One region of the Janibacter sp. RAF52 genome, then DNA from elsewhere that is predicted to be linked to it. Evidence: predicted binding sites of a transcription regulator. Region 1 holds the regulator's gene; the other holds the start of a gene.

The links. Region 1 encodes LexA, which represses DNA repair genes until DNA is damaged. Its sites were predicted from a motif close to TCGAACANNTGTTCGA; they were not measured.
Region 2: the regulator LexA is predicted to act here: its motif matches at 3,161-3,176, upstream of AB4Y78_RS03535 (DUF222 domain-containing protein).

The regions. Positions count from the first base shown of each region.
Region 1 is NZ_JBFRDY010000001.1:252,447-263,163, reverse strand. Features, by position in the region: gene AB4Y78_RS01235 (DEAD/DEAH box helicase) at 1-2,891, shown strand, start outside; gene AB4Y78_RS01230 (vitamin B12-dependent ribonucleotide reductase) at 2,975-5,884, opposite strand; gene nrdR (transcriptional regulator NrdR) at 5,996-6,460, opposite strand; gene AB4Y78_RS01220 (LysM peptidoglycan-binding domain-containing protein) at 6,767-7,141, opposite strand; gene lexA (transcriptional repressor LexA) at 7,362-8,117, shown strand; gene AB4Y78_RS01210 (NAD-dependent protein deacetylase) at 8,092-8,937, opposite strand; gene AB4Y78_RS01205 (LysR family transcriptional regulator) at 8,984-9,907, shown strand; gene AB4Y78_RS01200 (ComEC/Rec2 family competence protein) at 9,947-10,717, opposite strand, start outside.
Region 2 is NZ_JBFRDY010000002.1:219,308-230,024, forward strand. Features, by position in the region: gene AB4Y78_RS03525 (zinc-binding dehydrogenase) at 1-776, shown strand, start outside; gene AB4Y78_RS03530 (dihydrofolate reductase family protein) at 846-1,430, shown strand; gene AB4Y78_RS03535 (DUF222 domain-containing protein) at 1,556-3,157, opposite strand; gene AB4Y78_RS03540 (MBL fold metallo-hydrolase) at 3,258-4,196, opposite strand; gene AB4Y78_RS03545 (DUF2809 domain-containing protein) at 4,422-4,787, opposite strand; gene AB4Y78_RS03550 (maleylpyruvate isomerase family mycothiol-dependent enzyme) at 4,952-5,578, opposite strand; gene AB4Y78_RS03555 (alpha-hydroxy-acid oxidizing protein) at 5,646-5,963, opposite strand; partial or broken gene AB4Y78_RS03560 (sodium:solute symporter family transporter) at 5,850-7,286, shown strand; gene AB4Y78_RS03565 (putative transporter small subunit) at 7,302-7,433, shown strand; gene AB4Y78_RS03570 (hypothetical protein) at 7,511-8,464, opposite strand; gene AB4Y78_RS03575 (MFS transporter) at 8,547-9,782, opposite strand; gene AB4Y78_RS03580 (pyridoxal phosphate-dependent decarboxylase family protein) at 9,946-10,717, shown strand, end outside.

The sequences.
Region 1 (10,717 bases):
AGGAGGAGATCCGGCGGTGCCGCTCCTTCACCTTCTCCGTGGCATTCGTCGCCCCGAGCGCCATCGCCATGCTCAAGACAGACCTGCTGGAGTTTCGCGGGAAGGGACGGATCGTCACCTCTGACTACCTCGCCTTCAACTCGCCACAGGCCTTTGCCGAGCTCCTGATCCTCCAGGAGAAGGGCTTCGACGTACGCATCCACTCGGCCGCGGCCTTTCACCCGAAGGGGTACATCTTCGATCACGAGCACTCCGTGTCGGCGATGGTGGGAAGCGCCAACCTGACGGCGAGCGCCCTGGTCCGCAACCACGAGTGGAACCTCCTCGTGACGACGTCGGCGTCCGGCGATCTGGCCAGACAGCTGCGTGACCTTGTGCGAGAGCAAGTTCTCGAGTCAGAGCCCATCACCGCCGAATGGCTTGCGGGATACGCGGAGACGTATCAGGCACCCGCGCCGCGACCGCTGAACCGCGTCATCACCGGCCCTTCCCCCGCGACCAGCCCCGACCCAGGCTCCGATCCGTCGGACGCCACGACGTTCGAGGCGACCGCCCCTGCGGCGCTCGCTCCGGCGCCAGGCCCCGACAGTGCGCCAGCAGGTCAGCCGCCCCTGCGGGATGTACCCGTGAACCCGCCTCTGCTGCTGCCCAACCGGATGCAGCGAGAAGCCCTGCGCGAGATCGAAGCGCTGCGGCGCGCCGGTGAGAGTCGGGCCGTGATCATCTCAGCGACCGGCACCGGGAAGACGATCCTGTCCGCCCTGGCCGTCAAGGCCGCCGAGCCTCGTCGGACGCTCTTCGTCGTTCATCGGGAGCAGATCGTCGACCGCACCATCCAGGAGTACCGCAGGGTTCTTGGCGGGGCTCCCACCGACTTTGGGAAGCTCTCGGGCTCCCGCCGCCAAACCTCCGCTCGATACCTGTTTGCGACCGTGCAGACGCTGTCGCAGCCCCACGTCCTGAATGAGTTTCCGCCCGAAGAGTTCGACTACATCGTCATCGACGAAGCACACCGAGCCGCTGCCGCGAGCCACCGTCGAGTGATGAACCACTTCGAGCCTGCGTTCCTGCTCGGGATGACCGCTACACCCGAGCGGATGGACGGCTTCAACGTCTTTGAGCTGTTCGACTACAACGTGCCCTACGAGATCCGGCTCAACGACGCTCTTGAAGCCGAGATGCTCAGCCCCTTCCACTACTACGGTGTCACGGACGTGACCTTCGACGATGGGTCCACGGTTTCGGACGTGACCGACCTGCGCCTGCTGGCATCCGAGGCACGCGTTGACCACCTGCTCAAGGCCATGGCCATGTACGGCCAGGCCGGAGTCCCGCCGCGGGGCCTGATTTTCGCTAGCCGTCTCGACGAAGCCGCTCGCCTGTCAGAGGAACTGAACCGAAGTTCGCTACGCGGGCGCCCTCTGCGCACCGTCGCTCTGACGGGGAGCGACTCCGTGCATCACAGGGAAGCGGCCGTTCGCCAGCTGGAAGCCGGGCAGATCGACTACATCATCACGGTGGATGTCTTCAACGAGGGCGTCGACATCCCATCCGTCAACCAGATCATCATGCTCCGGCAGACCCAGTCGGCCATCGTCTTCGTCCAACAACTCGGCCGCGGTCTCCGAAGGGCAGACGGCAAGGAGTACCTCGTCGTCATCGACTTCATCGGCAACTACACCAACAATTACATGATCCCGATCGCACTGTTCGGCGACGACTCTTTGAACAAGGAGTCGCTCCGCCGCAATCTCATCGCTGCCGAAGAGCGTGGAGCAATCGCTGGACTCTCCAGCATTCAGTTCGACCGCATCGCACATACCCGCGTCCTGAGCGCGGTATCCGCCGTCAAGCTTGACAGCATGCGTCACCTGAAGATGGCCCTGCACGACATGCGAAATCGCGTGGGACGCACACCCGACCTGTGGGATTTCGTCCGGTTTGAGTCCGTCGATCCCGTCGTCCTCGGCACTGCCTCGGACAACTTCCCAACGCTCCTATCCAGGGCGCTCAAGGTGCAGTGGTCACTCACCCCGGTGCAGTTGCGGGCCCTCACCCTGCTCTCGGCCGAGGTGCTCACGGCCAAGCGGCCACACGAGGCAGCACTCGTGCGGTTCCTCCTAGGGCACCCGTCGGCCACCATCGACGAAATCCAGCACTACCTGGCCGAGCAGGGCTTCACCACGACTCCTCGAATCGCCCAGAGCGCCGTCGACACCCTGACGCTGGCGCAACATGCCGAAGCTGACCTGAACAGGTACAAGGTGCCGCTGGCCCATGAAGAGGATGGCCACGTGCGCCTGACCGACGCAGTCCTCCACGGGTATGAGAGCGATCACGAGTTCCGGCATGCGGTAGACGACCTGGTGAAGACGGCCCTCCATATCGTCACGGAGCGCTACCGCCAGGACCGTACCTTCACCGTCGGCCGTCAGTACGGTCGCAAGGAAACGGCACGGCTGCTCACCTGGCCCCGGAAGTGGACGCCCACCATCTACGGATACCGCGTCGACGGCCCTACGTCGGCATGCCCCATCTTTGTCACTCTGCACAAGTCCGAAGAAGTCTCGTCGAGCACGGCGTATGAAGACGCGTTGGTGGACCAACGCACGATGGTGTGGTTTACGCGGAGCCGTCGCACACTGCAGAGCGCCGAGGTTGCAACCATCGTCGCGAACGAAGTCGACCTCCACGTCTTCGTCAAGAAGGACGATGCCGAAGGCACTGACTTCTACTACCTGGGCCAGGCCACCGCCAGCGATGCAGAACAAACCACCATGCCCGGCAAGGACGGTGCCGCCCTACCTGTGGTGCGGATGAAGCTCACGTTCCGGCAAGACATCCCCTCTTCCCTGTACGACTATTTCCACCCCGTAGTAACCGGCACGTAGCGCCCGTCCACGTACCTACTCCCGCGCACGCCGAAGGGGGCCAACCGGATCACCGGTTGGCCCCCTTCGTCAACTACTGCAGATCAGCTGCAGCCGCTGGTCGAGCCGCAGCCCTCGCAGACGTAGCAGGAGCCGGCGGGACGCATCTTGGTGCCGCAGGTCATGCACATCGGGGCGTCGGCGGTCTTGCCCTGGAACTTCTCGAGCAGCTCGGCCGAGGAGTGGACCGTGGCGTCGACCTCGCGGGCCGAGGCGGCGCCGGCACCGGACTGGACGGTGACGTCGGCCTCCTCGTCCTTGGCCGGCGAAGCCTTGGCCTCCTTCGCCTCGGCGGTGGGCACGCCTTGCGAGTAGCTGTCGTCGTCGTAGCTCTCGTCGTCGTCCGAGGTGGAGGCCTCGTACGAGCCGGTCTCGAGCTGACGCGCGCGCTCCTCGGCAGTGTGGATGCCCATGAACGACCGGGTGTCGAAGTCCAGGTAGTCCAGCGCCAAGCGACGGAAGACGTAGTCCATGATCGACTGCGCCATCCGCACGTCCGGGTCGTCCGTCATGCCGGCCGGCTCGAAGCGCAGGTTGGTGAACTTCTCGACGTAGGTCTCCAGCGGCACACCGTGCTGCAGGGCGATCGAGATCGCGATGGAGAAGGCGTCCATCAGACCGGCCAAGGTCGAGCCCTGCTTGCCGAACTTCAGGAAGATCTCGCCGAGCTCGCCGTCCTCGTAGGTGCCGGCGGTCAGGTAACCCTCGGCCCCACCGACGGCGAAGCTCGTCGTCTGCGAGGTGCGGCGCTTGGGGAGGCGGCGACGCAGCGGGCGGTACTCGACGACCTTCTCCGTCTCGGCAGCAGCGGCCTCGGCACCAGCCTTGGCGTCCTTGGCGGTGGACCCACCGTCGGACAGCGGCTGGCCGACCTTGCAGTTGTCGCGGTAGACCGCGAGCGCCTTGAGGCCGAGCTTCCAGCCCTGCATGTAGACGTCCTCGATCTCCTCGACCGTGGCGCTCTCGGGCAGGTTGACCGTCTTGGAGATCGCACCGGAGAGGAAGGGCTGCACCGCAGCCATCATCCGCACGTGGCCCATCGGGGCGATGGCCCGCGCGCCCATGGCGGTGTCGAAGATCTCGTAGTGCTCCGGCTTCAGGCCCGGGGCGTCGATGACGTGACCCTTGTCGGCGATGTACTCGACGATCGCCTCGATGGTCTCCTCGGCGTAGCCGAGCTTCTTCAGCGCGCGCGGGATCGTCAGGTTGACGATCTGCATCGAGCCGCCACCGACGAGCTTCTTGAACTTCACGAGCGAGAAGTCCGGCTCGATGCCGGTGGTGTCGCAGTCCATCATGAAGCCGATGGTCCCGGTGGGGGCGAGCACCGACGCCTGGGCGTTGCGGTAGCCGTTCTTCTCACCGGTCTTGACGACCGCGTCCCACGCCTTGGTGGCGTAGGCGTGGATGTCCTTGTCCATCGTGTGCATCGTGCGGATCTGGTCGTTGGCCGCCTGGTGCTTGCGCATGACGCGCTTGTGGGCGTCCGCGTTGCGGGCGTAGCCGTTGTACGAGCCGACGATGCCGGCCAGCTCCGCCGAGCGCTTGTAGGACGCACCCGTGAGCAGCGAGGTGATCGCCGCGGCGAGCGCCCGGCCGCCGTCGGAGTCGTAGCCGTGACCGGTCGCCATGAGCAGCGCGCCGAGGTTGGCGTAGCCGATGCCCAGCTGGCGGTAGTCGCGGGTGGTCTGGCCGATCGACTCCGTCGGGAAGTCCGCGAAGCAGATCGAGATGTCCATCGCGGTGATGACCAGCTCGGCGACCGCCTGGAAGCGGGCGGCGTCGAAGGTGTCGTCGTCCCCCAGGAACTTCAGCAGGTTGAGCGAGGCCAGGTTGCAGGAGGAGTTGTCCAGGGACATGTACTCGCTGCACGGGTTGGAGGCGGTGATGCGGCCGGTTTCCGGGTTGGTGTGCCAGTCGTTGATCGTGCCGTCGTACTGGATGCCCGGGTCGGCGCACTCCCACGCGGCCTTGGCGATCTTGCCCATGAGCTCACGGGCGTCGACGGTCTCGATGACCGAGCCATCCTTGCGGGAGGTCAGGCCGAAGTCGGTGCCCTCGTCGACCGCGCGCATGAACTCATCCGTGACGCGCACGGAGTTGTTGGCGTTCTGGTACTGCACCGAGGTGATGTCGGCGCCACCGAGGTCCATGTCGAAGCCGGCGTCACGCAGCGCGCGGATCTTGTCCTCCTCGCGCGCCTTGGTCTCGACGAACTCCTCGATGTCCGGGTGGTCCACGTCCAGGACGACCATCTTCGCCGCGCGCCGCGTCGCGCCACCGGACTTGATGGTGCCCGCGGAGGCGTCCGCACCGCGCATGAAGGAGACCGGGCCGGAGGCGGTGCCACCGGAGGAGAGCAGCTCCTTGGAGGAGCGGATGCGGGAGAGGTTCAGACCGGCGCCGGAGCCGCCCTTGAAGATGAAGCCCTCCTCCTTGTACCAGTTGAGGATCGAGTCCATCGAGTCGTCGACCGAGAGGATGAAGCAGGCGCTGACCTGCTGCGGGCTCTGCGTGCCGACGTTGAACCACACGGGCGAGTTGAAGCTGAAGATCTGGTGCAGCAGCGCGTAGGTCAGCTCGTGCTCGAAGATCTCGGCGTCCGCGTCCGTCGCGAAGTAGCCGTGCTCCTTGCCCGCCTTGACGTAGGTGAGGACGACCCGGTCGATGAGCTGCTTGAGACCCGACTCGCGCTGCGGCGAGCCGACCGCACCACGGAAGTACTTCGTCGTGACGATCGTGGAGGCGTTGACCGACCAGAAGTCGGGGAACTCGACGCCGCGCTGCTCGAAGATCGTCTCGCCGGTCTTCCAGTTCTGCTGGACGACGTCGCGCTTCTCCCACACGACCTCGTCGTAGGGGTGGACACCCTCCGTGGTGTGGATGCGGGTGATCGTCAGGCCCTTGGTGCGGGACCCGCGACGTGCGCTGGACTTGCCGGCGGTCTCGGTCATGCTGCTCTCTCCTCGGTCCGTGTGGTGGCGGTCTGCTTCAGCTGTGCTGCGGTCGTTCTTCAAAGGTGTCACCGGGTACCGACAGCCCAACGGCGTGCCGGCCCCGGGGGTCTAGGGGGTGGTGACGGCGGCGTGCTCCTCGCGGAGCGTGGCGATCGCCGACTCGAAGTCCTCGAGCGAGTCGAAGGACTGGTAGACGGAGGCGAAGCGCAGGTACGCCACCTCGTCGAGATCACGCAGCGGCGGCAGGATCGCCATGCCCACCTCGTGGGCGTCGATCTCCGCGCTGCCCTGGGAGCGGATGCTCTCCTCGACCCGCTGGGCCAGGAGGGCGAGCTGGTCCTCGCTGACCGGTCGACCTTGGCAGGCCTTGCGGACGCCGGCGAGCACCTTGGCCCGGCTGAAGGGCTCGGCGGCACCGGACCGCTTCGTCACCGTGAGGCTCGCGCTCTCGAGGGTCGTGAAGCGGCGGCTGCACTCCGGGCACTGGCGACGACGCCGGATGGCGCTGCCGTCATCGGTCGTCCGGCTGTCGATGACCCGGGAGTCGGTGTGCCGGCAGAACGGGCAGTGCACGGTGATCTCCCTTCGCTGGACGTGCGATGTGGTGCTGCTTGTGGATGGCGCGGTGGACGAAACTGGGGACGAACCCCGCTCGCCTGTGGAGAAACGGTCTCAGCCTGTGCACTAGATGTGGACGAATGACAACCGTGTAACCACTAGATGTAGTGACCATTAGACGCCTCTGGCGGACGTGACGCAAGTCCCCCGGAAAAACAGTCCGTGAACGGCACATCGGCCGCCCCCACGGTGCGTGGAGACGGCCGATGGCCTACCCGGGCCGGGTCGAGTGGCTCGGGGGGATGGTGGTGACGAAGGGGGTCAGTGCCCCGGGATCGTCAGGGTCTGCCCGGCGTGGACGTGCGAGGTCGAGAGGTTGTTGGCGACCTGGATGCGGGTCACCGCCTCCGCGGTGGGGAGACCGGCGAGCTCGGTCGTGGCGATCTCGCTGAGCGTCTGCCCCGGCTCGACGGTGACCTCCTGCGTCGCCGCCGGCGTGCCACCGAAGGCGAGGCTCGCGCCTGCGACGCTCGCCACGGCGACCGTCGTCAGGGTGATCACCAGGCGGCCGCGACGGGTCAGGCGGGTGCGCGAGGCCGGGCGCTCGACGACGGCGTCACCGGTCGGCACGGAGATGAGGTGGCGCGTGCGTGCCGGCGCGTCGATGCGGATCGGGGTGGCGGTGAGAGCAGTCATGCGGTCCTCCTCGTGGCGGCTCCGTCGAACCGGTGTTCGATAGAACGTCTGTACGATGTCTAGCACGGGTGTTCGAAGAAAATCAACAACACGCTCGAACACGTGTTTGAAATGCGTGTTCGATCGGCCTAGGGTCGGTCTCACCGAGAAGTTGACCAGCGACCACCGACAACGGAAGGCCGCGAGCTCGGGACCGGACACGGACGAAGGGGTCGAGACCATGAGCGGCAAGGGCGAGGACAACATCCACCAGTTGCCCGAGCGGGACACCGGGGACGGGCTGACCGCCCGGCAGCGCAAGGTGCTCGAGGTGATCCGCAATGCCGTCGCCAGCCGGGGCTACCCGCCGAGCCTGCGCGAGATCGGCGAGCTCGTCGGCCTGACGAGCCCGAGCTCGGTGGCCCACCAGCTCTCCTCCCTCGAGCGCAAGGGCTACCTGCGTCGCGACCCCAACCGGCCCCGCGCCATCGAGGTCATCTCCCCCGACGACTCCACCCCCGCGGTCGCGGCCGAGGTCACCGACCTCACCGAGGGCATGCGCGGTGGCGCGAGCACCCACGACGAGGTCGTCGACCCGACCGGCTCCGGCGACGAGCGCCCCGAGGCGAGCTACGTGCCCGTGCTCGGTCAGATCGCGGCCGGTGTGCCGATCACCGCGGAGGAGGTCGTCGACGACGTCTTCCCGCTGCCCAAGCAGATCGTCGGCGAAGGCTCGCTCTTCCTGCTCAAGGTCGTCGGCGACTCGATGATCGACGCGGCCATCTGCGACGGCGACTGGGTCGTCGTGCGCCAGCAGCCCAATGCCGACAACGGCGACATCGTCGCGGCCATGCTCGACAACGAGGCGACCGTCAAGACCTTCAAGCGGACCGACGGCAACGTCTGGCTGCTCCCCCACAACCCGGCCTTCGACCCGATCGACGGCAACCACGCGACGATCCTCGGCAAGGTCACCGCCGTGCTGCGCCGCCTCTGACCGCGAGGTCCTCGACGGCGCCGACCAGGTGCCGGAGCGACGGCGCGAGCTCGCCATCGACCCGGTGGTCGACGAGGTCGTCGCCGCGGGTGGGGCCCCGGGTGATGAGCGAGACGGGGATCCCCCGCTTCGCCGCGTGACGCACGAAGCGCAGCCCCGACATCACCTGGAGCGAGCTGCCGAGCACGAGCAGGCTCGGCGCCGCGTCGACGAGGTCGTAGCAGTGCTGGACCAGCGGCTTGGCCACGGACCCACCGAAGAAGACGACGTCCGGCTTCAGCGTGTCCTCGCCGCACACAAGGCAGCGCGGTGCGACGAAGCGTTCGACGTCGACGCTCTCCAGGCGCACGTCACCATCGGGCCTGATCTCGTCGCTGTCGACGTCGAAGCCGGGGTTGTCCCGGGCCATCCGCGCATCGAGCGTGCGCCGGTCCTCGTGCGCCTCGCACGTGAGGCAGACGACGTCGACGAGGCTGCCGTGCAGCTCGACCACGTCTCGCGTCCCGGCTGCCTGGTGGAGACCGTCGACGTTTTGCGTGATGACCGGGCCCACCGCACCGAGATCCTGCAACCGCGTGACGAGGTGGTGCGCCGCGTTGGGCCGCGCGGCGTGAAATCGGCGCCACCCGACGTAGCTGCGCGCCCAGTACCGCTGGCGCGCTTGGCTGCTGCCGACGAACTCCCCGTAGTGCATCGGGGTCACTCGTCGGGTGCCGTCCGGTCCCCGGTAGTCGGGTATCCCCGAGTCCGTCGACATGCCCGCGCCCGTCAGCACGAGGGCGGGGCCGACGGACAGAGCCGCCGCGATGGCGTCGATCACCCGACCAGTATGGGCGGCCGCTCCGGGCCGACCTACGATGGGCCTCATGATCGACGCCGCAGGGCTGCGCGTGATGCGGGCCATCGCCGAGGAGGGCAGCTTCACCGCTGCCGCGCTCGCGCTCGGGTACTCCCAGCCCGCCGTCTCCCAGATGGTCAAGCGTCTGGAGCAACGCACCGGGACCGTCCTCGTCGAAAAGGTCGGCCGCTCCGTGCGGCTCACCGAGGCCGGCGCCGTCCTCGCCCGCCACGCCGCGCCGGTGCTCGCCGCGCTCGACGCCGCCGAGGAAGAGGTCGCCGCGATCGCCGGTCTGCGCTCCGGACGGGTGCGCCTCATGGCCTTCCCGTCCTCGTCCGTGACCCTCGTCCCCCGGGCCCTCGCCGCCGTGCGAGCGGCGCACCCGGACCTGTCCGTGCAGTTCACCGAGGCCGAGCCGCCCGAGTCGCTTGCCGCCCTGCGTGCCGGCGAGGTCGATCTCGCGGTGGCCTTCAGCTACGACGGCAGCGACCTCGGTCGCGGGGAGGACCTCGAGGGCTTCGTCGTCCATCCGCTCCTCGACGAGGAGGTGCGCGTCGCGCTCCCCCGCGACCACCCGCTCGCCGCCAAGGAGACGGTCTCGATGACCGACCTGACGGACGAGGAGTGGATCGCCGGGTGCGCCCGCTGCCGCGGCCACCTGCTGACGATCGCCCACGATGCCGGCTTCGCCCCCAAGGTCGCCTTCGAGACCGAGGACTACGTCGCGGTCCAGGGCTTCGTCGCCGCCGGTCTCGGGGTGGCCCTCATCCCCGACCTCATCCGGGCAGCAACGTCCAACCCCGACGTGAGCATCCGCCCGCTCGACCCGCAGAGCCGCCGCCGCATCCACGTCGTGACGACCGACGACCTGCTCAAGGTGCCGGCCGTCGCCGCGACGCTCGAGGCCCTCACGGTCTCGGCCCAGGCGGTCGACGTCTCCGTCGTCAGCTGACCGAGGGCCATCCCGCGGACGGGGCGCGCGCGCCCGCCGTCATCGACGGCTCGTCACGACATCCCCGGCGTCGAGGACCGCGATGTCGCCGTGCTCGTCGGTGCGCGCGACGCGGGTGCCGTGGCGCGCAGCCCACTGCAGCGCGGTGGGGGTCGGGTGCCCGTAGGTGTTGTCCGCGCCGACGCTGATGACAGCGGTCGGCGCGACGACGGCGTCCATGAGGTCCTCGTCGAGGTTGCTCGACCCGTGGTGCGGCATCTTGACGACGTCGAGGTCGTCGGCCGCCGCGGCCATCGCCGGGTCGCGTCGCAGCGCGAGGAGGATCGCATGGCCCGCCTCGCGCTCGATGTCACCGAGGAGGAGAGCGCTCAGGCCACCCGACCCTTCGGTGTCGCCTGCCCCGTCGGTGTCACCCGGCCCGTCGGTCCCACCGACGCGCACGTGCAGCACGATGCTCGCGTTGTTGGCCGCCGAGCCCCCGGGCACGGCCCGGGCCGGCCACCACACCGACGCGGTGACGTCACCGATGACGAGACGGTCGCCGGCGACGAGCGGCTGGACGGGCGCACCGTGCTCGGCCGCGATCCGTCGCACCTGCCGCACAGCCCACGCGGGGTCCTCGACGGGGGTGACGAGCACCCGCCCGACCGGCCGGTCACCGATCGCGGCCTCGAGGTCCCCGACGTGGTCGTCGTGGAAGTGCGTGAGCACCACGGCGTCCAGCGTGCGCACCTGCAGGCGTCGCAGGCACCCGTCGATGCCACCGTCCTGCGGCCCGACGTCGACGAGGACGGCCCGTCCGGGCCCGGA
Region 2 (10,717 bases), on a different contig from region 1:
GGTGCGCGTGGTGCGCCGCCGGCGACGCGCAGGTCTGCCCCGACCAGGAGCAGCCCGGCTTCACCCACTGGGGCTCCTTCGCCGAGCAGGTCGCGCTGCACGCGGCCGACACCAACCTCGTGGCACTGCCCGAGTCGGTCGACTTCGCGACCGCGGCGAGCCTCGGCTGCCGCTTCGCCACCGCCTACCGGGCCCTCGTCGCGCGCGCCCACCTGACGAAGGGCGAATGGGTCACCGTCGTCGGCGCCGGCGGCGTCGGGCTGAGCGCGGTGATGATCGCCCGGGCGCTCGGCGCGCAGGTCGTCGCCGTCGACCGCAACCCCGCGGCGCTGGCCGTGGCGGCCGATCTCGGGGCGGAGCACACCGTGCTCGCGGGCGGCGAGGACGCCGCGGGCGTCGAGGCCACGATCATGAACCTGACCGACGGCGGGGCCCACGTCGCCGTCGACGCCGTGGGCAGCGAGCAGACCTGTGCCACAGCGCTGCTCAGCCTGCGGCGGCGCGGCCGACATGTCCAGGTCGGGCTCCTGCCGCCGGTCGACGGGCACCCACGGGCGCCGATGTCGCGGGTCATCGGGTGGGAGATCGACGTGCTCGGCAGCCACGGGATGGCCGCCGTCGACTACCCGGGGATGCTCGCGCTCATCGAGTCCGGCGCATTGGCCCCACAGCGCCTCGTCGAGCGGATCATCGGGCTCGACGAGGCGGCGGCGCTGCTGCCGGGCTTCGACACGGCGAGCGTCGCAGGGATGACGATCATCGACCCGACTCGCTGAGGCGGGGCGAAAACCGCTGCGACACACCCCCCTTCGGCCCGTAGCGTGCCGACTGACGGAAGGGGCACCATGCGCACACTCACGTACTGCGTCGCAGCGACGCTCGACGGCTTCATCGCGGGGCCGGAGGGCGGCGACCCGAGCGGCGAGGACTACATGGCGGTCACGCCGGACCTCGTCGAGTTCATCGCGACCCACTACCCGGAGACGCTGCCGGGGCCGGCCCGGGAGGCGATGGGCCTGACCGAGCCCGGACAGGTCTTCGACACGGTGGTCGAGGGGCGGCGCTCCTACGACATCGGGCTCGCGGCCGGCATCGACGACGCCTATCCGCACCTGCGACACCTCGTCGTGTCGACGACGCTCGGGTCAGCGCCGGCGCCGGCGGTCGAGGTCGTCTCCGGTGACCCGCTCGGCCGGGTTCGCGAGCTCAAGGCCGAAGACGGTCTGGGCATCTGGCTCGTCGGCGGCGGCCGCCTCGCCCACGCCCTGCTGCCGGAGATCGATCGGCTCGTCATCAAGCTCAACCCCTCGGTCATCGGGTCGGGCACCCCGCTCTTCGACGGGGACTTCGCCCCCACGCTCTTCGAGACGGTCGACGTCACCTCGCTGGCCGGCGGGGTGCAGGTCATCACCTGCGAGCGAAGGGCGTAGTACGCACCTGACGGGTTGCCCGCGACCCTGCGTTGCCGTAGGCAATGCGACATCAGTGGCCCCCACCTCGGGCGCAGGCATGCCGCAGCGCCCGACCGCGGGAGGTCGGGCGCGGTGCGGGGTGGCTACAGGTGCCAGGTCACCCCGTCATCACGGACCGTGCACGCCAGCTCCTGCTGGTGCACGCGGGTGTGGTGCCGCTCGCACAGCAACGCCGCATTGCCGATGTCGGTGCGCCCGCCCAGGGACCAGTACTGCACGTGGTGCGCATCGGTCCAGTGCGCGGGCATCGTGCACCCCGGGAAGGTGCAGCCCCCGTCGCGAAGCCACAGCAACCGCTTCTGCCCCGGCGTGAAGAACCTGCTCGCCCGCCCCAGCTCCAGCGGCTCACCACCACTGCCGAGCATCACCGGGATCACCCCCGCCTCGCAGGCCAGCTTGCGCACACTCGCCGGCGAGAGCACCGCACCCGAGGCCGTCACCCCGCCGGCGTGACCGCCACCGGCCACACCACCAGCACCCAGCCCGACGCCCTCGGGGCCCGGCCCGCCGGCCCCGTCGGCGAAGTCGACGCGTCGACCGAAGGGATGCGTGGCGCTGAAGGTCACCCCGCTCGGCCCGAAGGCGCCGCCCGGTCGCCGGGACCCGCACACCCCGCAGGTCCCGTCCGAGGCCATCAGCAGCGAGGTCATCGAGATGGTCACCATCACCTGCGCCTTGTCACTCGTACCCACCTCACCCGGGCTGGACACCCCACGACCCACGACCGACACCAGGGCGTCCGCCCGACGCCGCGCCGCAGGCCGCGGGTCACGCTCGCCGTCAGGACCCTTGACCGGCTTCGACAACCCCGCCACCGCCGCGTCGATGATCGCCGCACCCTCCGCGTCGAGCACCAGCTTGTAGCGCGTCAGCCCACTGGCATCCGTGTGACTCGTCAACGACCGCGCCGACCTCGCCCGCTCGTCATCCGCCGCCAGGTCCTTGGCCGGGCTCAACATCCGCGTCGTCTGGGTGATCGCCGTCGCCAGCTCGCGCTCGTCGAGCCCCGGAACCCGACCCGAGACGCGCCCACCCGGGCCGGTGCGCACGACCTCGTCGCGGGCCGCACCGAGCAGGACCCCCAGATCCGCCTCGAGGAGCTCGGGGTCGGCCACCCGACGCATCCCCTCGTGGAATCGCACCAGCTGATCGGCCTTGCCGAGCGGCAGCCGGCCATCCTCGAGATCGGCGAGCACCCCGGCAAGGCCGGCCGGCGGCGACTGCTCGCCCCACTCCGCTGGCGTCGCCTCCTCGGCCACCTGCTCGGGTGCGTCCGGGCGAAGGGGGGCGGTCCCCCCTTCGTCGACGAGCGCAGGGTCGGAGAGCGCAGGGTCGGAGAGCGCGGACCCGGCCCGCAGACCTGCCCTGGCCACCCGCACCACCGACGCCACGTGGCGCACCGGCGGTCGCGGGGCGGACCGACCCTCGCTGACCGCGACCCAGTCGGTGTCGGACCACGACTGCCCCTGCGGGACACCGCGTCCGATGCCCTCGCGCACGAGCGCCACCTCGGCCGCCTCGAGCACCGCCCGCGCCCGACCGATCGCAGCCAGACCCTCCGCCAGCTCCTCCTCCGTCGCCTGCCACAGGTCCGGCATCTCGAGGGCAGCGATCGTCAGGGCTCGAACCGAGTCCCGCAGACCCGACACGAGCCCGAGCTCCCCCCAGTGCGTCGCCTCTGACATGCTTCGATCATATGTTCGATACAGGCCCTGAGGAACCCTCTGAGCCCTGTGAATTCAAGGAATTTCGCCGCGAGCCTGGGGACGAGTGGCACCTGAGGCGTCAGCCGTCGAGACCGGCCCAGGGGTCCTCGCGCTGCCAGACTCGCGGCAGGTGGAGGGCGACGCCGTCCTCGTCGGCGAGGCGGCCGAGCACGCTGATCGTGACGTCCAGGTCATCGCCTGCGTAGGGCAGGGCGCGCAGCGGACGGTCGAGCGGACTGAAGAAGTCGTCCCAGTGGATGAGCACCACCCTGCGGGCCCCCACGGCACGCACCGTGTGCTCCCAGTAGGCCTCGAGGTACTCCAGCGGCTGTACCCCCAGCTGCCCCACACCCAGGTAGGCGACCTCGGCATCGTGGCCGGCGAGCGCGTCGGGCACGTAACCGGCGCTGCCCTGCAGCAGGGCGGAGCGGCCGCTGCGATGGGTGAGCAGGATCGACCACGCCTCACCGCAGCGGTAGGCGCCCACCTTGACCGGGGGCCTCACGGGCGCCTCGATCTGGCCCGGGTAGCGGTCCGGCGGGCAGTGGTCCGACGCCACGAAGGTCAGGGAGAAGGCACCGCACTCCACGGTGTCGCCGGAGGCGACGACCCGGATGCGCTCGGGCGCGAGCCCTCCGCCGACGCCCACGTTGGCCACCGACTCGCCTCCGACGAGGAGGGCACCGGTGCGCTCGGCGACGACGGCGGAGTCGAGGGCGTGGTCGTAGTGGCTGTGGACGGGGATGACGGCGTCCAGCCCGTCGAGGCCGGCATCGCCGAGGGCGCGGTCGAGGGCGGCATCGATGCGCTCGGCGGACGGCGCGACCCGCCCCAGCCCGACCTGGAGCAGGCCCGGCCGGGAGAAGAACCCATCGGTCATCACCGCCGACTCGCCGTCCTGGACGAGCAAGGTCGAGACGCCCAGGAAGGTCACCGCCAGCGGACCATCCCCGGCGACCGGGACATCCAGGCGCGAGGCGTGGCGGGAGACGTCCGGACGGCCGGGCTTGAGACGCACCCGGTCAGGCTATACGCGCCCCGCAGCCGGCCCTGCAGGCCGTCATCGACCGGCTCTCCCCGGCGAGCCCGTCGCCTTCGTGCTGCACGACAGCGTCGACTTCTCGACGATCGCCGCGATCCTCGAGACCACGCCCACCGCTGCCCCCGAGCTCGCCTCCCGGGCCAGTGCGAAGGTACGGGGGACGGGGGCGGGAGGACTCAGTCGACCAGCCAGAGCCTCGCCTCAGCGCCGCTGGCGCTCCACCAGCACCAACGCCCCGGCACCGACCAGTGCGCCCACCGCGTACCAGAGGAGGTCGTCCGGGGCGAAGGTCGTCCCGAGCACCAGTCGCAGCTGCGGCACCCGCGCCGGCAGACCCGTGAGCTGGGCCAGCTCGACGACCACGCACAGCCCGAGCGCCACGGCGGCCACGACGAGCGGGCGCGGCGACTCACGCCCCGGCCACACCACGCGGAGGGAGAGGACCGCCGCCGTCGCGTAGAGCACGCTGCCGGCGGCGTCGGTCCACACGAGATCGCGGAAGCCCTGGAGGGTCAGCCCGGTCGCCACGACCATGCACAGGACGACGAAGGTGGGGAGGCGGCGCACCGCGCCACCTCACCACCCCCGACTGGCACCCCGCTGAGAGGGCTGACGTGCGCCTCGCCCTGCACCACGGACTACTCACGGGTAGTGTCTGGCGGCCGGTGCACCAATGGCGATGCGCCACCGGTGCGCGCTACGTCGGGGAGGAACCCGCATTTCGGGGTTGCTCACCCCCCGACCAGGCCGACTCCCGGGCCGTCGAGGTCGGGGCGCACGACGTCGCGCCCCGAGATCGCGAGCAGCAGCGCGAGGGCCGGTCCGCGGACCTCGGGCCCGTCGCCGAGGGTGAGGTCCAGGTCGGTCGCCCGCAGCGTGACCCGCTCGGCGACCTCGCGTGCTCCACCGACGGAGGCGGGCGTGCGCGCCTGGTAGCGCAGCGCACCCTCGATCGCCTCGGCGGAGTAGTCGTGCCAGATGCCGAGCGGCCGGCGGATGTCCTCACCGTGGACCACCTCCTCGACGAGCCGGCTCTCGAGCGGGGCGAGCCGGGTGGGCGGCCCCGTCCGCCGACCGGCCACCTGGCGCAGGCTGCTCAGGGTCTCGCGCGGTGTCGCCCCGCGGTGCCGGTCGACGCCCTGCTGGGTCATCCGCTCGAAGTCACCCCGGGCCCGAACCATCCCCCGCACGAGGCCGAAGGGGGTGGCGAGGGCATTGGCGACGAGGTGCGCCGCAACGTCGTGGACGCTCCACCCGTCGCAGAGCGACGCGGTGCGCCACTGCTCGTCGGTGAGGCCCTCGAGGTCGGCCGCCAGTGCGGCCCGCTCGGCGTGGACGAGCTCCCAGACATCTGTCATGGGCCCACCTTGGCACGGCGGTCCGACACCCCGCACGACGAAGCGAGCCCCGCCCGACGTGTCGAGATCACACCTCGACGAGCAGCTCCCGGGTGATGTCGCCGATCGAGGCTGCGCCGACCAGCCCCATCGTCAGGTCGAGCTCGGCGAGCACGTTGTCGACCACCGCGCTCACGCCGGCCGTGCCGTCGAGCGCCAGCCCGTAGACGTGCGGGCGGCCCAGCAGGCAGGCGTCGGCGCCCAGCGCGAGCGCCACGAAGAGGTCCGCCCCCACTACGGGCTGTGGGGCGCCCTGATGATCCTCTTCATCTACCCCTTCGGCCGTCGGATCCGGGCCGTCGCCCCGCAGGCGCACACCCTCGCCGAGGTCATGCGCGCCCGCCACGGACGATCCAGCCAGCTGATGCTCGCGATCTCCAACGTGCTCGGCAGCGTCATCTCGCTCATGTCCAACTCCATCGCCGGTGGCGCGCTCATCGCGATGCTCTCGCCGATGAGCTTCATCCAGGGCGTGCTGATGATCGCGGCCGGCGTGCTGATGTACACGATCTGGTCGGGCTTCCGCGCATCGGTGCTCACCGACTTCACCCAGGTCGTCGCCATGCTCCTCGCCGTCGTCGTCCTGGTCCCGGCCTTCTTCTTCGTGCTCGGCGGGCCCGACCTGCTGCGCGAGGGCGCCGGCAACCTCACCGCCCACCAGTCGAGCTTCTTCTCCTCCGAGGCCTTCCTCGGCCAGGGCGCGCCGTACATCGCGGCCGTCCTCGCCTACGCCATCGGCAACCAGACGATCGCCCAGCGGCTCTTCGCGGTGCGCGAGGACCTCATCAAGCCGACCTTCGTCACCGCGACCGTCGGCTACGGCGCGACGATCATCGGCGTCGGCATGATGGGTGTGCTCGCCCTCTACGCCGGCATCGACCCGGCCGGCGGCGACCCCAACAACCTGCTGCCGCAGATGGCGGCGACCCACCTCGCGACCCCGCTCATCGTCATCTTCTTCGTCATGATCATCGGCTCGCTGTCGTCGACGGCCGACTCCGACCTGGCGGCCCTGTCGTCCATCGTCATGACCGACATCTACGGCGACCGCGCCCGTCGCGCCGGCACGATCAACCCCGCGACGATGCTGCTCATCGGGCGCCTGACGATGGTCGTCGCCACGGTCGCGGCGGTCCTCTTCGCCGCGCTCGAGCTCAACATCCTCGACCTGCTCGTCTTCGTCGGTGCGATGTGGGGCTGCCTCGTCTTCCCCGTCATCGCCTCCTTCTACTGGTCGAGGGTCACCAACGCCGCCTTCACCGTCTCCGTGCTCGTCGCCTTCGCGGTCTTCCTGCCGGTGCGCTTCGGCTGGCTGCCGCAGTCCGGGGCGCTCGACCTCGTCGTCGACGTCGTCGGCATCATCGGCGCCGGCATCGTCATCGGGCTCATGGCCTTCGGCTTCTTCGGCGCCCGCGTCGGCATCTCGCTCGGTGCCGTCTTCGCGGTGGGGGTTGCCCCCTTCGCCATCGGGGTGATCTCGCAGTACCCGGCGCTGTCCGGCTCGCTGGCCGCCTACGCGATCTCGACGATCGTCTGCGTCGTCATGTCGTTCGCGTCGCGACAGCGGCCCTTCGACTTCTCGCTCATCGCCCGTCGCACCGGTGACTTCACCGACGACGAGTCGCTGACCGGCGACGACGACCTCGACCTCGAGCCCGCCCGCTCCTGACCCGGAAGGATCCCCATGTCGATCACCGCACTCACCGCCTACGTCCTCGTCTGGCCGGTCATCGTGGCCGTCATCCTGACGATCATCTGCGTCGCCTTCTACAAGGAGTGGCGCGCCGCCAAGGACGAGGGGCGCAAGATCATCTGACCTCGGCCACGGCATGACGAAGGGCGGGTCCGCACCGTAGTGCGGGCCCGCCCTTCGTCATGCCGGGTGGAGCCGGGTCAGGGGGCGACGGGGCGCCCCTGCAGGTGGCGCCACGTGTAGGCGACGGCGATCGTCATGACCGGGCCCAGCACGATGCCACCGAGGTAGCAGGTGCAGACGGTCGCGATGATCGCGACGACGCCGAGGAGGCAGAGGAGCAGGTTTTCGGCGAGGTTGTCCTTGACGAAGGTGAAGCTCGCCGAGATGGCGTCGGTCGCGCTCTTGCCGTCGAGGACCGCCGCGTTGGTGTAGTAGAGGAAGAAGGTCACGACGATCGCACCGACGCAGAAGACGATGAGGCCGGCCAGCGTGGCGACCGCGACGAGGATGCCCGCCAGGAGGGCCTGACCCCAGGGGATGCGGTTGAAGAGCTGACCGATCTCGACCCGACCGGTGTCGACGACGTCGAGCGCGCCGCGCATGATCGCCAGGCCGACGATCCAGCCGAAGAGGCTGGACAGCAGGCTGCCGACGAGCTCGAGCAGCGAGGAGCCGAGGCTGGCCTCGGGCGTCGGGGTGTCGGGGTCCCACGAGGGCGCCGAGAAGATCTCGAGACCGCCGCCCATGAGGTTGAAGAGGAACTGCACGCCAACGGTGACGACGAGCAGCAGCAGCCCCAGCACGAGGAAGACGCCCACGTGCTGGCCGAACGTGCGGAAGCCGTAGACGATCGCCTCGATCGGGCTGTACGGGGCGGCGAAGCCCCCACCGGGCGGCACCGGCGGCATCCCACCACCACCGGGCGGCATGGGCGGCATCCCGCCACCGGGGCCACCGGCGGGCGGCTGGGACCCGTAGGGCGGCTGGCTGCCGTAGGCCGGCTGCGACCCGTACGGCGGCTGGGAGCCCTGCGGCGCACCCGTGCCCGGAGCGGGCGGGGTGCCGTACGGCGGCTGGCCGCCGGTGGGCGTGCCCTGCCCCTCGGGTGGCGGCTGGTTCGACGGGTACGGCGAGGAGGGCGGATAGCTCATGGGGGTCATGCAATCGACATCTGCCGCCGACAGCAAGCGACTCGCACGGGGAGCACTCCCCCGCGCGTGCGGGCGCCGGGCGTCAGGAGACCCCGTGCCGACGCTGGTGCCGCAGGCCGAGCGCGGTGCCGACGAGGACGAGGGCGATCGACGCGACGAGCACCCCGAGGTAGCCGATCCACACGGCGGCGGTGAGGGCGAGGGCCGCCGCGACGAAGGACATCGCCAACGCGAAGGAGGTGAGCGTCGTGAAGTCGGTGCCGGCCGAGTCGGGGCGGGCGAAGTCCATGTTGATCGTGTAGACGACGACATTGGCCACCGCGTAGGCGGCCATGAAGGCGCACAGTGCGATCGTCGTCCACACGGTCGACGCCTCGCCGAGGGCGAGCGGCACCAGGCCGAGGGTGGCGACGGCGAGGAGCACGCCACCGAGGACGAGGACGCGACGACGACCCCAGCGGCTGACGAGCGCACCCGCGCCGAGCGCCGAGAGGACGGCCGGTGCCGAGGCGATCGCGCCGGAGACGACCCCGATCTTGGTCAGCGACCAGCCGGCGTCGACGAGAGCCGGCGAGACGATCGCGTAGCCCACGGCGGCCCCGATGTAGTAGAGCGGGACGACGACGAGCACCCAGCTGCGGCAGCCCTGCTGGGCGAAGACCGAGAGGAGCTCGCGCAGCCCGGCCCGGCGCACCTGCACCTCGCGGGTCGGCTCGCGGAAGCCGATGACGACGCCGAGGGCCGTGGCGGTGAGCAGGGCCAGGAGCAGGATCGCGGGCACCCAGCCCCACCGGTCGTAGACGACGACGGCCAGGCCGCCGCCGACGACGCTGCCGAGGTAGTTGCCGCCGACCTGGATCCCGTTGCCGATCCCCCGACCGGAGTCGGTGAGGAGGCGGACGGCGAGCGCGTCGGCGGCGATGTCCTGCGTGGCGGAGAAGAGGACGAAGAGCGCGCAGATCGCGAAGACCGGGCCGAGATGGTCGGCGGGGGTGGCGAAGGGGGTGAGCGCCAGCAGCGTGATGACCAGGCCGAGCTGCAGCGGGATGAGCCAGGAGCGGTAGTGGCCGACCCGCCGGCTGCCGAAGCGGTCGACGAGCGGCGCCCAGAGGAACTTCAGCGGCCAGATGAGCCCGATCGTCTGGAGCATGCCGAGCGTCGCGAGGGAGGTCCCGCCGTCCCGGAGGATCGCCACGAGCCCGATCGTGAGGAAGCCCACACCGAGGTACTGGGTGAAGTACAGGGCGGTGATGAGCCGGAACCGCTCTGCGCCAAGGGTTGTGGCGTCTTCAGTGGCAGTCGGGGCAGTGGTCGTCACGGGGTTCTTCCTCGCGCTCGTGGGCAGGTGCCCGGGTAGGGGTCATCGCGCATCGGCGGTGATGCGCAGCGACGCGATCTCGACGAGCGAGGTCGGCGCACGGCAGTTATGTTAGGCCAGCACTACCTAAGTTAGGTGTCCCTTACTTCTAGGAGCATGCTCGGTGAACCCCCACCTCCTGACGCACGAGACCGCCGACGACTACGTCCGCGGCATGGCGCGCGTGACGCAGCTCGTCGCGCGGCACCTAGCCGCGGACGCCCCGTCGACCGGGGCGACCGTCGCCGACCTCACCCCCGCCGTGGAGGGTGTCGACCTCGACCGGCCCGCCTCCGACCTCGACGCGGCGCTGGCCGAGGTGACCGACATCTACCTGCGCGACGCCATCTGGTTTCACCACCCCTCCTACGTGGCCCACCTCAACTGCCCCGTGGCCCTGCCGGCCGTCCTCGCCGAGGGCATCATCTCGGCGGTCAACACCTCCGTCGACACGTGGGACCAGAGCGCCGGCGGCACGCTCGTCGAGCAGCGCCTGATCCGCTGGACCGCCGGCCGCATCGGCTTCGGCGAGGGCGCCGACGGCGTCTTCACCAGCGGCGGCACGCAGTCCAACCTCCAGGGCCTGCTCCTCGCACGCGGCGAGGCGGTCCGCCGGGTCGGGCCCGATGCCACGCTGCGGATCCTCGCGACCGAGCACAGCCACTTCAGCGTCATCAAGGCCGCCCGCATCATGGGGCTGCACCCGAGCGCCGTCATCGCGGTGCCGACCGGCGCGACCGGCGGCATGTCCGTCGCCGCCCTGGCGAGCGAGCTCGACGGCATCCGCGAGCGTGGGGAGACGGCCATGGCCGTCGTCGCGACCGCGGGCACCACCGACCTCGGCGTCATCGACCCGGTCGCCGCCATCGCCGACCTCGCCGCCGCCCACGGCGCGT